DNA from 2 places in the Mucilaginibacter sp. P4_E8 genome. Region 2 is predicted to be linked to the other one. Evidence: riboswitches for the same ligand, from Rfam matches in the RefSeq annotation. Region 2 holds a riboswitch; the other holds the start of a gene.
The links. Region 2 has a riboswitch for cobalamin ahead of AC1DRQ_RS05010 (TonB-dependent receptor). Riboswitches for the same ligand answer to the same signal wherever they lie in the genome.

Region 1: it holds a riboswitch for cobalamin, as region 2 does, so the genes downstream of both, metE (5-methyltetrahydropteroyltriglutamate--homocysteine S-methyltransferase) here and AC1DRQ_RS05010 (TonB-dependent receptor) in region 2, are expected to answer to the same signal.

What each region holds. Positions count from the first base shown of each region.
Region 1 is NZ_JBFUJG010000006.1:79,600-87,646, reverse strand. Features, by position in the region: gene AC1DRQ_RS04420 (NAD(P)-dependent alcohol dehydrogenase) at 1-807, opposite strand, end outside; gene AC1DRQ_RS04415 (helix-turn-helix domain-containing protein) at 889-1,776, opposite strand; gene AC1DRQ_RS04410 (putative quinol monooxygenase) at 1,948-2,340, shown strand; cobalamin riboswitch at 2,787-2,988, shown strand; gene metE (5-methyltetrahydropteroyltriglutamate--homocysteine S-methyltransferase) at 3,152-5,458, shown strand; gene AC1DRQ_RS04400 (beta-ketoacyl-ACP synthase III) at 5,516-6,520, shown strand; gene AC1DRQ_RS04395 (acyl-CoA thioesterase) at 6,709-7,092, shown strand; gene AC1DRQ_RS04390 (porin family protein) at 7,268-7,909, opposite strand; gene AC1DRQ_RS04385 (YitT family protein) at 8,025-8,047, opposite strand, start outside.
Region 2 is NZ_JBFUJG010000007.1:75,762-83,808, reverse strand. Features, by position in the region: gene AC1DRQ_RS05025 (DUF5074 domain-containing protein) at 1-1,081, opposite strand, end outside; gene AC1DRQ_RS05020 (cell surface protein) at 1,123-2,061, opposite strand; gene AC1DRQ_RS05015 (YncE family protein) at 2,092-3,234, opposite strand; gene AC1DRQ_RS05010 (TonB-dependent receptor) at 3,239-5,272, opposite strand; cobalamin riboswitch at 5,417-5,617, opposite strand; gene AC1DRQ_RS05005 (sugar phosphate isomerase/epimerase family protein) at 5,966-6,910, opposite strand; gene AC1DRQ_RS05000 (sugar phosphate isomerase/epimerase family protein) at 6,920-7,780, opposite strand.

The DNA of each region.
Region 1 (8,047 bases), on a different contig from region 2:
TACGCCAACGCAAATGTGTGTACCATTTGTTTTTAATAACGACAGGTAAAGATTCATGTCGTGCTCGGCAGAAACCGTATCCAGAATAAAATCAAACGAACCTTTAACAGCTTCTAACTGGGCAGGGTCTGATGTTACCACAAAGTGGTGTGCACCTAAAGCTTTGGCAGCCTCTTCTTTAGATGGTGATGTACTTAAAACAGTAACATCGGCACCAAAAGCAACGCCAAATTTTACGCCCATGTGGCCTAATCCGCCAAGGCCTAATACGGCCAATTTGTGTCCTTTGCCTACTTTCCAGTAACGCAGCGGCGAGTAAGTGGTAATGCCCGCGCAAAGTAACGGCGCAGTAGCAGCAAGCGGTAGCTTATCAGAAATGTGCAGTACAAAATCCTCATGAACCACAATAGTGTTTGAATAGCCGCCGTAAGTTGGCACACCATCTTTACCCTTGCCATTGTAAGTTTGTACATTACCATTTAAACAGTATTGCTCTAATCCATCTTTGCAGTTATCACAGGTTCTGCAGGAGTCAACCAGGCAACCTACGCCTGCAAGATCATCTGCTTTAAATTTCTTTACATGATCGCCTACTTTAATTACTTTACCTACAATTTCGTGGCCTGGTACCATTGGGAAGATCCCCGGGAACCAATCGTTTTTTATTTGGTGAAGATCTGAGTGGCAAACACCACAGAATAATATTTCCAGTTGAACATCGCGTGGTCCAACTTCCCTGCGTTCAAAATCCCAGGGGGCTAAATCTGTTTCAGCGGTTTGAGCTGCATATCCTTTGGCTTGTATCATAGGTTTTATGTTTTATGTTAACAAATTTATAATGATTATCCTGTTTGGTAGCTAAACATTTCAAAGTAATAATTATACTTTTCAAAGAGCTTTTCTTAAAGCCATAGGAGTAAAGCCTGTATGCTTTTTAAAAAAGTTATTAAAATAAGAAGCATAATCAAAACCCAGGCTGGCGGCTATTTCCGCAACGCTCCAATCTGTATGGCTTAATAATGATTTTGCTTCAGCAAGTACCCTGTCATTAATATGGGTGGTGGTTGATCTGCCGGTAATTTCACGCACGGCAGCGTTTAAATGGTTTACGTGTACCGCCAGCTTGTCGGCGTAATCCCCGGCCTTTTTCAGCGCCAGCGAATACTGTGGCGATTCAACAGGAAATTGTTTCTCCAACAGGGTCAGAAATAGTTTAGCTATACGTGAGGCCGCGTTTTGAGGTGTGAAATAAGCCACGGCGGGCTGCATCTTAATAGCCTCATGAATAATCAGGTTCAGGTGGTTACGGATAAGCTCATATTTATATATGTATTCGCTGTCAAGCTCCTGCTGCATCCGGCAAAAAATGCTGTGGATATAATCAGCTTGCGTGTCATTCAGGAAATAAACAGGGTCGCCGCCGGCTTTAAATAAGGATGATTCCTCCAAGCTTTCCATGCGATTCCCGCTTTGCAGAAATTCATTCGTGAACACACAAAAATAACCTGCAGCTCCTTCATGATCACCCTCCCAGGAGTAAGGGACTAAAGGATTAGTAAATACGAGGGCAGGTTTATTGATCTCGATACCCCTGTTTGCATAAAGTAACTGGCTATTGCCACTGAGTTTTAAGGTGATCTTGTAAAAGTCGCGGCGGTTGTAAGAGGCGAGGTTGCAGTAACCCTCGTATATAGTAGCAACCCTGAACTGTGTAGAGTCGCCTTTATTGCTTTCAAAATTATAAGAACCGTTTTGGGGTGTGTTTAACGCTTGCATGTTCAAAGTTAAACATTTCAAAGAAAAAGCGAGGTGGTTGGTTGGAGGACCGGTATATTCAAAATTTACACTTTCTAAGAACCTCAGGTATATCTTCAGGAGATCCAGAGGGGTAGAAATAAGGCCTTTTTATTTAATGGGCTTTCGTATCTTAGGGTAAACAACAACTCAATGAAAAAGAAGATACTTTAWGTCATAGGCAGTGTGTTACTGGCATTTATTATAAATACAAAAGGTATGGGTCAGGAAAATATCCATATGTATAGAATAGCTAAAATTCAAGTCGACCCGGCACAACTGGATAAGTATAATATTGCTTTAAAGGAGCAAATGACTACTGCTATTCGTGTTGAACCGGGAGTGCTTAGTTATTATGCAGTTGCCGACAAAAAACAACCTTCTCACATTACAATCTTTGAAGTGTACGCCGATTCAACAGCATACAAAGCTCATATACAAGCCCCGCATTTTAAAAAGTACAAAGAAACCGTTCAGCACATGGTTAGCTTTTTAGAGGTTGTAGATGTAAATTTAATTGGTTCGGCAAAAAAGCCGGGAATGTGAAAAGTTGCATTTTTCGTCCCCTCAGGGTCTCTCGTGGGGACCTGTGGGAGTCACTGCAGCTACGGTAAAATATGATTTAAATTTACACTTGTCTGACTTGAGAAGACTTCATTTACCTTCAAATAGCGCTCAAAAATTACACTTCTCTGACTTTTTATCCAAATCGGTTAGAAGATTATTTTTCAAATCACTTGCATTGTTTGTATCACATCCGTTACATTTAGGAAAATTATAAACCAAAATGCAGAAACACATCCTAATTGTTTATCTATTGGTTGCCTGTTGTGTGGCCGGTATCCTGATCAAATCTTTCGTGAAAAACAGGTATTTTAGAAAGAGTTAAAAGAAAATGCAAATGTGCACATCTCCAATCTGCACATTTGCATATCTGAAATCTGCACATCCGTATCAATCTATTCCCTATATTTGCCCTCAATAAAGTTCTTTACTTTTTTTCTGCATGAGGTTTCCTGCTATATTTAGGCAGGGATTAAAAAGGAACCGTGTGTAAATCACGGGCTGTCGCGCAACTGTAAGTAACACAAAAAATTGTTGCCTTTACCAGGTCCATTGTCTGCTTTAAGGCAGATGAGAAGGACGGCAACAATGTTACAAGCCAGGATACTTGCCCCAATGTATAAAGACAATGCTTTCGCGTTTTGAAGCAGTAGTCGAAGAAAAAGAATAACCGCAGGCTTTCACATGCTTGTGCGTTAAGCTTTTGCCTTTTATTACCATTTCCCGAAAGCATACCGAAAACCGTAAGGAGCATTAATTCAATTTAATGTTTAACCAAAAAAGTTTTATGCGTATGCTCAAAAACAATCTCGGGTATCCTCGTGTAGGTGCCCTCCGTGAACTCAAAAAGGCCAGTGAATTGTACTGGGCCGGCCTATCCAGCCGCGACGAACTATTTGCCGTTGCCCGTCAGCTCCGTATTGGCCACTGGCAAACCCAGGCCGAAGCCGGTATCGATCTGATCCCCTGTAACGATTTTAGTTTTTATGACCAGGTGCTGGATACATCGCTCATGTTGGGCGTAATCCCCGAGCGGTATACCCCGGTGTTAACACAAAACAGGGCCAATACCGAGATCGACCTTTATTTTGCCATGGCCCGCGGCTATCAAAAGGATGGCCTGGATATAACCGCCATGGAAATGACCAAATGGTTTGATACCAATTACCATTACATTGTGCCGGAGTTTGTACAAAATCAGCAGTTTAGGCTATTCAGTGAAAAGGTATTTGACGAATTTACCCTGGCCAAACAACATACCGGCACAACACCTAAACCAGTACTCATAGGCCCCGTATCGTACCTGTTGCTGGGTAAGGAAAAGCAGGCCGGGTTTGATAAGATAGACATGATCAAAAAGTTGGTACCTGTTTACATTGAAGTATTAAAAAGGCTGAAAAGCTATGGCGCGGTTTGGGTACAGCTAGATGAGCCTTTCCTGGCGCTTGATCTTACCCAAAAAGAAAAAGAGGCTTTTGTATATGCTTATAACGAGATCAGCAAAAACTGTCCTGGTATAAAAGTACTGCTCACCACCTATTTTGAAAGCCTGCAGGGTAATACCCAACTGGCTGTAAACCTGCCGGTAAGCGCACTGCATATCGACCTGGTACGTGCACCGAAGCAATTGGATGAGGTGCTTACCCTGCTGCCCGAAAAGCTTAGCCTCTCGTTAGGAGTAATTGATGGCCGCAACATCTGGAAAAACGATTATATCAGGTCGTTATCACACATCAAAAAAGCAATAGCAGTTATTGGTGAAGACAGGGTGATGATAGCGCCAAGTTGCTCCCTGCTGCATACCCCGTTTGATCTTGATCTGGAAACAGCCATCAACCCCGAAATAAAAAACTGGATGGCCTTTGCCAAACAAAAACTGAACGAGGTTAATGAACTTGCTGAAATTATTAATGGCGATAATGGCTTGTTGCAAGCCAATTTGCAGGCCATATCAAGCCGTAACCTGTCAAAACTGATCCACAAGCAGGAAATAAAACAACGTACTGCCGCCATCACCGATGCCGATGCCCAGCGTGATAGTACATTCGGCACACGTCAAAAAATACAACAGCAGCGCTTTAAATTACCCCTGTACCCTACAACTACCATAGGCTCATTCCCGCAAACAGATGATATCCGCTCGCTTAGGGCACGACTAAAAAAAGGCGAGCTAACCACCGCCCAGTATGACGAACAGATAGAAAAAGCCACCATTGATGCCATCCGCTGGCAGGAAGAAATAGGTCTTGATGTTTTGGTTCATGGCGAATTTGAACGTAACGACATGGTTGAATACTTTGGCGAACGTTTGGATGGCTTTTTATTCACCAAAAACGGGTGGGTGCAAAGCTATGGCAGCCGCTGTGTTAAACCACCGGTAATTTATGGCGATGTAAGTCGCCCGGCGGATATGACCGTGCGTTGGAGCAGCTTTGCGCAGGCCAATACCAACAGACTGATGAAGGGTATGCTTACCGGACCGGTAACCATACTGCAATGGTCGTTTGTGCGCGATGATCAGCCCCGTTCCGAAACTACCTACCAGATAGCCCTGGCCATCCGCGATGAAGTGGTTGCCCTGGAGCAGGCAGGTATTAAAGTGATCCAGATTGATGAACCGGCTATAAGAGAGGGTTTGCCATTGCGCAAAAAGGATTGGGCGGCTTACCTGCATTGGGCTGTACGGGCGTTTCGGATCTCGGCCAGCGGGGTGAGGGACGAAACGCAGATCCATACCCACATGTGCTACAGCGAGTTTAATGACATTATAGGTAACATTGCCGATATGGATGCCGATGTGATCACGATAGAAACCTCACGCTCGCAAATGGAACTGCTTGCCGCCTTTGCCGATTTTAAATATCCAAATGAAATTGGTCCGGGTGTTTATGATATCCATTCGCCCCGCGTACCTACGGTTGATGAGATGGTGAGCATGCTCGAGAAAGCATCGGCATTACTGCCGGCCGGTAATTTATGGGTTAACCCCGACTGTGGTTTAAAGACCCGCAGATGGCCCGAAACGCAAACCGCGTTGGTAAATATGGTGGAGGCTGCAAAACAACTTCGTAAGTTAGTTGTAGAAACAACAGTTTCCTGACAGGTAAAACAGGCAATTTCCGTATAATTGCCTGTTTTTTGTTGAATTTTAGTATTTATGAGATTAAAGAGTAGCGCGGTTATAACGGGTGTAGGTGGTTATGTTCCAGATAACATTTTGAGTAACAGCGATTTAGAAAAAATGGTTGAGACTAATAGTGAATGGATAGTTTCAAGAACCGGGATAAGAGAAAGAAGAATTTTAACCGATAAATCGCTCGCTACCTCTGATATGGCCACCTGGGCCATAAAAGATTTACTTAATAATACTAAAGTTTCTCCCGACGAAATTGACTGTGTCATCATTGCTACATCAACTCCTGATCACCTGCTGTTATCAACAGCCAGTATTGTTTGCGATAAGGCTGATTTAACCAATGCCTGGGCAACTGATGTTAATGCTGCTTGCAGTGGTTTTCTTTATGCTTTTACTATGGGCGCCAGTTTGGTTGAAGGCGGTCGTTATAAAAAAGTTATTGTTGTTGGGGCCGATCAGAACAGCGCCATTATAAATTACAAGGACAGGAACACCTGTATCCTTTTTGGAGATGGTGCCGGAGCAGTATTAATTGAACCAACAACTGATGATGTAGGTTTAATTGACAGCGTTTTTAAAACCGATGGCAAGGGCAGGGAGCACCTGTATGTACCTGCCGGTGGTTCTAAATGCCCGGCTACACCCGAAAGCGTTGCCGATCGCAAGCATTTTATACAACAGGATGGCCGTATAGTTTTTAAGGCTGCCATTAATGGTATGACCGATACCTGTACAACTATATTAAAGCGTAACGATCTTGACATTTTGGATATTGACTGGCTGATACCACACCAGGCCAATTATCGGATAATACATGCCGTTGGCGATCATTTAGGCTTACCTGCCGAGCGGGTAAAGGTGAACATTGACAGATACGGAAATACTACTGCTGCAACCATACCATTATGTCTTTGGGATTTTAAAGACGATTTTAAATATAACGACAACATCATACTAACCGCCTTTGGAGCTGGTTTTTCATGGGGTGCCACCTATTTAAAATGGGGAAAGCTGAGAACTGCTTAAGTCTTTAATACCAATTACCACTTGTTAATCAACGCGTCATTGCGAGGTACGAAGCAATCTCTACACAGGCAGGTCAATCATGCAGGTTTTATGCTTTTCTGTTTGCTCTGTATAGCTTAGAGATTGCTTCGTACCTCGCAATGACGCGTGTATTTAGTTTTTCCTGGAAAAACAACAAAATATCAAAAATGACAACAGAAGAAAGAATAAAAACATCCGAAACACGGATATTTAAAGCCGTGTTCCCTAATACAACCAATCATTACGATACCCTTTTTGGCGGTACCGCTATGCACCTGATGGACGAAGTTGCTTTTATTACCGCTACCCGTTTCACCCGTAAAAGGATGGTAACCGTATCGTCAGACAGGATAGATTTTACACGGCCTATTCCTGCCGGTACCATCATTGAACTGATAGGCAAAATATCTCATATTGGTAATACCAGCCTAAAAGTACAGGTAGAGATCTATATTGAAGAAATGTATTCCTTTGAACGCGAAAAGGCCATCACCGGCACATTCACCTTTGTAGCTATTGATGAGCATAAGCAGAAAGTAAGCGTATTGTAGAAGAGCTTAAAGCTAAAGGCTGAAAGCATAAAGCCAGTTAGTAGTTTGTGATACTAAAGGAAGAAAAGCGGGGCATGCCCCGCTTTTCTTCCTTTAGCCTTTAGCCTTTAGCCTTTAGCCTTTAGCCTTTAGCCTTTAGCCTTTAGCCTTTAGCCTTTAGCCTTTAGCCTTTAGCCTATTTTAACATAAAGGCAAGCCCAACATTCAGGCTTGCACGGGAATTACGCACAGCAGAATAGTCATTCATTTTAAATATGTCTGTTATGCCTCCCTGGTTATCATACTCAAGCAATAGTTTAAGGTTATCAGCTAACTTTATTTTGGTGCCAATTCCAAGTGTTAATCCAACATCTATATTTTGAAAGTAGTCCTTTACGTCAACACTAACATCGGTTGCCTTTGCACCGGCCAAATAACCGGCATAAGGACCAAAATTTAAATACCAATTACGTTTTTTACCAAAATGCCAGTTGGCCATAACGGGCAGCGTAATATAGTTCAGGTTATAGCTGGTAGAAAAAGTTTTGTTGTTTGCATCGCTAAAAAAACCATTACCCCAGCCCTTTTGGTCAAAAATCAATTTGGTTTTCAGGCTCCATCTGTTCGAAAAGTAAAAGTCGGCAGAGGCTCCGAAATTAAAACCAGTTCTGTATGATTGAACTCCGGGTATGTTTGAGGAGTTGGTATAACTATTATTGGTTACTGTAGAAACATTAAATCCTGTATTAAAGCCCAGTTCAACATCGCCCTTTTTTTGCTGTGCAAATGTTACGGTATAAACGCCAAGAATAATAATTGTGATAAGGATTTTTTTCATATATGATTTGGTTCAAGCCGCAAAGAAAATACTTTATTAGCGTAGGGCCTAAAGCTAAAAGTCATAAATGAAAAGCAAATGAAAATACTTACTTGTTAAACAAAAGTTTTCTGCATTAATGAAGTCCCTTGCGTTTTA
Region 2 (8,047 bases):
CTCCGGTTGCCGCGTTATAAAAAACAAGGTCGTTAAAGCTAAAGTTTGTAGTGAAGCCCGAGTGAACCGTATTAATGATCAATTGATTATGAATGCCATCATAACCCACTCCTGAACCGTATAACTCCCTGCCTGCAGGTACAGTTACAAACGGTGTTGTGAACGATGCACTGTTTGTTGCAGTATACTTATAAACCTGTGTACCGCCAGAGAACGTTGCGTTGCGGGCAATAAAAACTGCGTTTTCGGTAGTTGAAGCTGTTATGGAGCCTGGGTGCCACGCAGCCCATGAACCGTAGATAGAGAAAGGAACAGTTATCGTTTGTACTGCTAAAGTAGCCGGATCAATGCGAATAAGCTGAGTACCACCGGCGGCCCATACTGCGCCATCGGGCGTATGGGTAAATGCACACAGCATACCGGTGATGGTTTTAACAACCGCGTTGGTCGACGCGTTAAGCACTACAACCCCGTTTGATTGCGACAGCACAAATACATAATTGCCGGCCTTTATCATATCGCCAACCTGGCCGGTAACACCGCTTAGTTTTGTACCCAAGGCCAGCGTACTTAAATTAATTGGATAAATACCTGAACCGGTGCTCAGCAAGCCTTTTGTGGCATCAATACCTACAAACGCCCTAAAATCATTAGTGCTTTTGGCGGCAATGCGGGCAATTTCTTTTAAAGTATGTGAATCGGCTACTACAAAAGGGCCACCAACTTTACTCACCAGGTATAATCTGTCGTTAAAAATGGTGCCGTACTCCAGGGTACTGCTTGTGGGGTTAAGGTTTTTACCGGGATTTTCTTTAGTAAAAAGGCTATCAGAAATAACGCCTGTTCCAAAGTCATAAAAGCTTACGGTGCCGGTTCCGTGTCCGTACCAGCCTTCATTTATCAGGAAAAAGCCGTTGTCATATTTACCTACGGCCTGTACTTTAAGTGTTTTTCCCGTTGCCGAACTTACATCCGGCATAGGATTGACAGCATCCTTTTTACAGGAGCTCACCATGCCCATAAGCAGTACCGGAAAAGCATAAGGCAACAATTTCATAATGGTAGATTTTTTCGTGTTCATTTTTTTTAAGTTTTAAGATTATTGTTCAGATTATTTATGGTTTATTGATCGTCTAATTTCACAATGCTCAAATCGGCCACACCTGTAACCTCGGTCGATTGTTCGCCCAGCCAGCCCATGTCATACAGTACACCGGTTTGTATTTTGATAAAATCAACCCCCTTTAACTTTACGCTTACACCGTTTTTGTCAATAGCGTTAGAGATATCAACCTTATCGCCGCCTGAGGTGTTATCGGCATAACCAAAATCAAAAGAGCGGCTAATGATGTAGTCGGGATTACTGTCATCAATATTTGTGGATGGTAATAATGAGCCCTTAAGTGTGTAAGTACTCCCGGTAACCCATTTGGGGAAATATGGCTGCGTGTTGTATATGTTTCTTTTTATATAACCTCTGTTACCGTGATTATCTCTCCAGGGCACATCGCTGGTATCATTTTTAGGACGGGTATAAGTTACTGTGTAGTTACGCACGTAACCCTCCTGATTATACTTACTGCCTCTTAGCTCGTACCAGGTATCATCGGGTTTGCCATTACCGTTTTTATCATCCATAACCCATATTATCCCAGGCTCGGCAAAAAGATTGAAGGCATTACCAAACACGATAATATCGGGCTTGTTGTAGCCATTTAAAACCGTATGATCAAAACCATACACCACATAGCCACCCCAGGCTCCAAGTGTTAACAGGTTATCTTTCCCTTTTAAAATGGTTTTTGCTACTTCGGCGGTTCCAAAACCGGTGTTAATAAACTGGCCGGGGGCTGGTGTGTACTCAAAAAACTGGGTTACATAAGGGTTACTGCTTGCTGTTAACGGCCGTATAGGTGCTGTTGGGGTAACGGGAGTTACCGGTTTTTCTGGTTTTACAGGATCAGCCGCATCCTGATCTTTTTTACATGATGCCAGCATGGCGAGGCTAAGCAAAACCGCCATTGATAGCGTTTTGCTGTAGTTTAGGTTTGTTTTTATCATTTTATTAGTTTCTATTTTTATATAAAGTGTTTAATAAGCAAATGCAAAATGCGCGGGGATATCGCCCGCTGTTACCGACCATTTTTTCTTCCCGTTAACATCAAAGCAGTATAGCGTTCCGGGGGTTACATAATCTTTGGCATCGGTAACCAATACCTCTTTTGTAATAGGATTTACGGCGATACCATAGGGTACTTTGATCTGTGTTTCGGTTCCGTCGGTAATAAATTTGCGGTTAATAACGGTTTCGTCCTTCACGTTAAGCATGGAGTAGGTTGTTACATTTCCACCGGTTATATAGCTAAATTCATAACTATACATGTAGGCTATGTCATCATCTATCCACAGGTTGCTCACACCAAAATCAAATTCCTTTTTAACCTGGTCGGTTTTTGTATCGATCACAAACAGTTTGGATGGGATCTTATAATAATCGCCCCTTGAGGTTACATAGATATCGCCATACTTGTCGGCTTTTACACGGTCAAGGTTAATGGCTACGTCTATGCGTTTCAGTTCGGTAAATGTGGCCAGATCAACCACCGAAACGGTACGTTCATAATTCGGGGGACTGTATCCGCCCGAGTTGGCTACGTACAACTTTTCGCCCACTATAGCCATTTCTTCGGGCTGCCGGCCAACGGTAACTTTACGGGTGATCTGTAAACTCGCGGTATCAATTTCATCAACCGCGCCATTTGGGGCATTGGGGTCGCCCACTTTACCCAGATAGGCGCTCACATAAGCTTTACCATTATGGAAAGTAACGTAACGGCAATTAGCTATGGTGATAACTGATATACGCTTACCTGTACGCGCATTCAGGATCTCTACTTTGTTTGATACATTAACCACCACGTAAACTTTTGAGCCATATATGCCAATATCATTGCCCACATCGCCCAAACCTTTGGTTACCTCGGGGTTGGTTTGGTTATAGATATTCCGGCGGTACTCGCCCGTAGTATAATCCAGGTAATCAAGCGAAGCTTTATTCATGTTCATATTACCCTCGTTAAGCAGGTAAAAACCTTTTACCACACTTGCAGGATCAGCAGGCAGCAGTGTTTTAACCTCTTCAGGTATTGGTTGGGATGCCTTGCGGCATGAGCTGTAAATCAGGATCAGGCATCCCAACAACAAGCATTTGATAATATAATTTATGTTTTTCATAGGTTTAAAAAGTTGAACTTATAGTGAACCGGTAATTGCGCCCCGGCAACGGGAAATTGTATACTACATCATAGTACTGGTTAAGCAGGTTATTTACCTCGGCGGTAAGTTTTAGCCTATGCTTGTTGTACCTGGTTGTATAGGTAAGCCCTGCATCATGAGTGTACCAGGGCGGCATGTAGTTTGCCAGTTCATTAGCTTTTTGATTATACCTTTCGCCAGTATATATATAACTGTAGGTAAATGTCAGCTTGCGCCATTCGGCCGCTATCAACACAGAGCCGCTGTTAACCGGGGTATATGGGATCTGTTGATTATAGTTAAAATCGTTTTTATCGGTTACATCTACAGCCTTTTGGTAAGTGTAGGCGATGCCCGTATTAACAAATACATCATGTAATATTTGCCAGGTTGCCTGCGCGTTAATGTCTATTCCTTTAATATGAACCTTGCCTAAATTAATAATCGACCATCTGCCCAGGTCAGCACCCGGAACAGCTACGATCTTGTCCCTCACCTGGTTGTAATAAGCATCAGCCTGCAGCGCAAAATATACCAGCGTTTGCTGGTGCAGGGTTTTATTATAGGTAAACCCTACATCATACTGTTTATTAAATTCGGGCTTTACTGCGGCGTAGCCTACAAAAGTGTAGTACAGATCATTAAAGGTTGGCAGCCTGAAAATACTTTTATAAAACCCGCGTATCCTGAAGTCGGGGTTTTCAGTTGGTTGCCAGGAAAGCAGCAGCGCGGGTGTATATTCCTTCTTTTTGTCAGAATTACTTTCTATCGAAACCTTATCGTTAACAAAGGTGCCCAGTAAATTTACCTGCACATTAAGGCGTTTAAAATGCAGCTCAGAAGCCAGCGCGGTTAGCAGGGTATTGCGTACCGGAGGTGCAAAACCATATTTGGCCGAGTCATTTTCTGTGATGTGCAGCGTATTCCACTGGTAATCGGCAGCTAAGGCAACATCCCAGAATTTGTTGATCCGCAATTTGTTGGCAACAGAAAAGTAGAGCTCGTTCTCATAATATCGATCATTGAGCAAACCCGTGGTAGTAGTAATATCAGGGTTTACGTAATGGCTGTAGGTATTGGCATACTTGCCACTTAGCATTAAGCTATACCGATCACTGAATTTTTTATTGTATGACGACTGAACAAACACATCCCTGTCCCACAGCCGCTCATGCGAATCAAATTTGTTGGATACTATGGCAGCGGGCAATCCGCGTTCTGAGTTGTATAAATATCCCTTAACCGCCCATTTGCTGCTGTCTTTGAGCTTGCCATTTAAACCGGCCTCTACGCGTTGCGCGTCGATATCTCCGTTTTGCCTTACCGCGGTTGTATCATAAACCCCATTAGTGTACCTGAACTTATAGCGCCCGTTGGCATGCACAAGCTCTGTACTAAAGGTGCTGTAAACATTATCGCTCAGCTTATATTGCCAAAAGAACGAAGGATTTAACAGTCCGGATGAACCTGTTTTAAAACTGACTTTCCCGGTTGAGCTGCTGCCGGGCTCAAACCGGGGTTGCCTGGAAGTAAGGTAAATGGCACTTCCCGCCGAAAAACCTTTTGCCGATTGAAATATGGTGCCTTTTTGTGCATTATATAAAGCTATCTCTTCAATATTGTCAAGCGAGAACTTGCCAAGATCAACCTGCCCGTTCTGCGAGTTCCCAAACTCAACCCCATCATAAAAAACGGCTACGTGGTTACTGCCCAGACTACGCACGTTAATGGTTTTAAGGCCACCAATACCACCGTAATCTTTTAATTGTACCCCCGAAAAAAAGCGGATAGCATCGGCTACAGAAAAGCTGTTTAGTTTTTCTAACTCGGCGCCTTTTAATACCTGTAGCGGCGTGGCCGATGTATTGCGCGATGAGATCCTGCCTGCACGCACAGAAACCTCTTTAAGATGATGGTTTCTTAAAGTATCTTTTGATGATGAGCGGATGGTATCGGCATTTTGCGCCATTAAATTGCCGCAAAGTGAGCCTTGTATTGCTACAAGGCAAGCCGACACCAATAGAAGGCACAAATATTTGTACAGGCGTTGCAATATTTTCTGTTCGTAAAAAAATTAAACAAACAGCAAACAGGGTATAACAAATGGAAATACAACACACGTGAGGTATCCTCATTCCAGCTTCAATCCCCGAAAGCTATGAATACTTATAATGCAATGGCAGGTCTTCTGACTTACTCCCTGCTTATCCGGCCTTCCCATCCGCCCAAGGCGAACAGTGGCTAAAGAATGGATAGCGGTTAACGGAGCTTACAGCTGCGGGACAGTTCCGGAATTACACCGAATTCCCTTTTAATCCCTAAACAAATAAATGCTCAGGGAACCAAAAGCGACGCAAATATAGAATAAAAAATATGGGTAAATTTATTTATATATCCCCAAATGTGGGGAGGAAGAAAAGTAAAGTAAAGGCCTCGAACAGTACAAGAATTTCTCCACAGTTAGGAGCGTTTGGGTTCATTCCCCTTCAGAGTAATAGCCCATGATAAAACAGGATTAAATTTTAAAGTGTTGGCCTGTGCGATTCCCTCCCGACGGGAGGGTGTAGGGAGGGGTTTATGCGACCTACATCACGAATAAACCCCTCCCTGCCATTACACAAACCACCGCGCCCCTCCCCAAGGAGGGAATCTYATCTACCAAATAACCCAACTGTTATTGATGGGCTATTATTCTCTGGGGGTTAGGGTACTAAACCTTCGCCGCTATAGCCTTCATTTTGCTAAGCGCGGTTTTTGCCACCAGCAGGGCATCCTGCGCGTAATAACTTTTATTAAATACTTCGCACGATATAATAAGCGGCCTGTCGGGATTTTTAACCAATTGTAAAATACGTTTTACAGGGGCTACCCCATCGCCAACATACACCCTGTCGGGCTCAGATATTTGTTCAGGACTGATACCTGCGGGATAATCATTAACATGAAATATCTCTAATGCCTGTTTGCCCACAAACTGCAGACTCTCCACCGCCGATTGCCCTTTATATACATGAAATACATCCAGCAACATCCGCGCGTCGGGGTGCCCGCATTGGGTTACTACATACAATACCTGGCTTATGTGTTTTAAATTTGCCGATCCTCCCCACATTTCCAGTTGAGGTATCACACCGGTTTCGCGGCCCATTTTAAGGATGGTGTTATAGCGCTCCGTAACCGTATCCAGGTTAATAACCTCCGATTTTGTAGCTCCTGCCGGCGGAGCGGCTATTCTATGGCAGCCAATTTTGGCCAGCATTTCCATTTCGGCCTGTAGCTGGGTAAGCCCTTGTTTACGTATGGCATCATCGTCAACAATCCACTGTGCAAAGCCAATGGCGTTCTCCACCCTGATGCCCAAACCATCAATGATCTTTTTAGCCTCGGTTATTGAGCCACCATTTTTAAGATAGGTTTGCAGGGTATCTATCCATATCTCCACAGCGGTATAACCGGCTTTGGCAGCTACTTCAAGCTCCTTTATAAAGCCAAGGTTATGGCCCCGTATGGTGCTCATGTTTAAGGAGTACACAAAACCATGATCGTTTTTATCAACCTTAATTGCCGCTCCCGCGGGACCACCCAAAGCAGCGGCCCCTGCCGCCAAACCTAAAGTTTTTAACACCTGCCTTCTGTTTAATGAATTATCAGCCATGAAACGTTTTTAATAAGTTAAACTCTTGATATAAGCAATGGTTAGCGGTATCTGGGTACTGTATGACGGACTTTCATCCTCAATAAAATAATGTTTAATGCCCGCTTTTTTTGCCGCCTTTAATACCTCGGGGATATTGATCTGCCCGGTACCTAATGCTACATCATTTTTGGTATCAGTGCCGCCGGTAAGGTCGTTAGCAACGCCTTTCCTGATGTCTTTCAGGTGCATCAATTTCATACGCGACGGGTATTTATTGATCAGCTGTGCCGGATCCTGTCCGCCGTGGAACGACCACAGGATATCAATCTCGAACGATACATATTTAGGATCGGTGTTTTTGGCGATATAATCAAACAGGGTACCATCCTCATACTTACCAAATTCATACCCATGATTATGGTAGCAAAAGGTAAGTCCGCTTTCCTTTAATATTTTGCCAACACGGTTAAAATCAGCCGCGGCCTTTTTGGCATCTTCCAAAGTAAATTCCTTTTTATGGGGTATCCAGGCTACCATGACGTATGATGCACCCAATGTTTTAGCCAGCTTAATAACTGATTGAGGATCTTTAACAATATCATCATAACCTGCACCTATTGATGGTATTTTGATACCCCTTTCGTCGCAAAGTTTTTTAAATTCCTCTTTGGGCATATCCTTGGGCCCCTCTCCTTCCAATTCGGTTATGCCAAAGGATTTAATAGTATCCAGAACCGCTGCTGTGGCTTTAGGCATACTGCTGCGGAAAGTGTACGCCTGCACACCTATAGCATTGGTAAAAAGCGGCTTGCCGCTTTGGGCAAACCCCTGTGTGTGTCCCAAGGCCACAGCCATGCAAACACTAAAAAAAATCGAATATCTTTTCATAAAAACAGGATTATAGGTTACTTAATTATATTAACTATGAGTTCCCCTCTCAAGAGAGCAATAGCCCATCATATGACAGAAGGGTAGCCCACTACGGGGCACACCAAATTTTTACAATTATTTTCTACAAATATGTAGTCCCTACGGGACATGAAATACAGCCACATTTGCAGCTTAAATTATTGCTCTATGTCCCGTAGGGACTACATATTTGTAGAAATAAAACCAAAAGGTTTTTTGCCCCGTTAGGGGCTACACCTCTTGAAT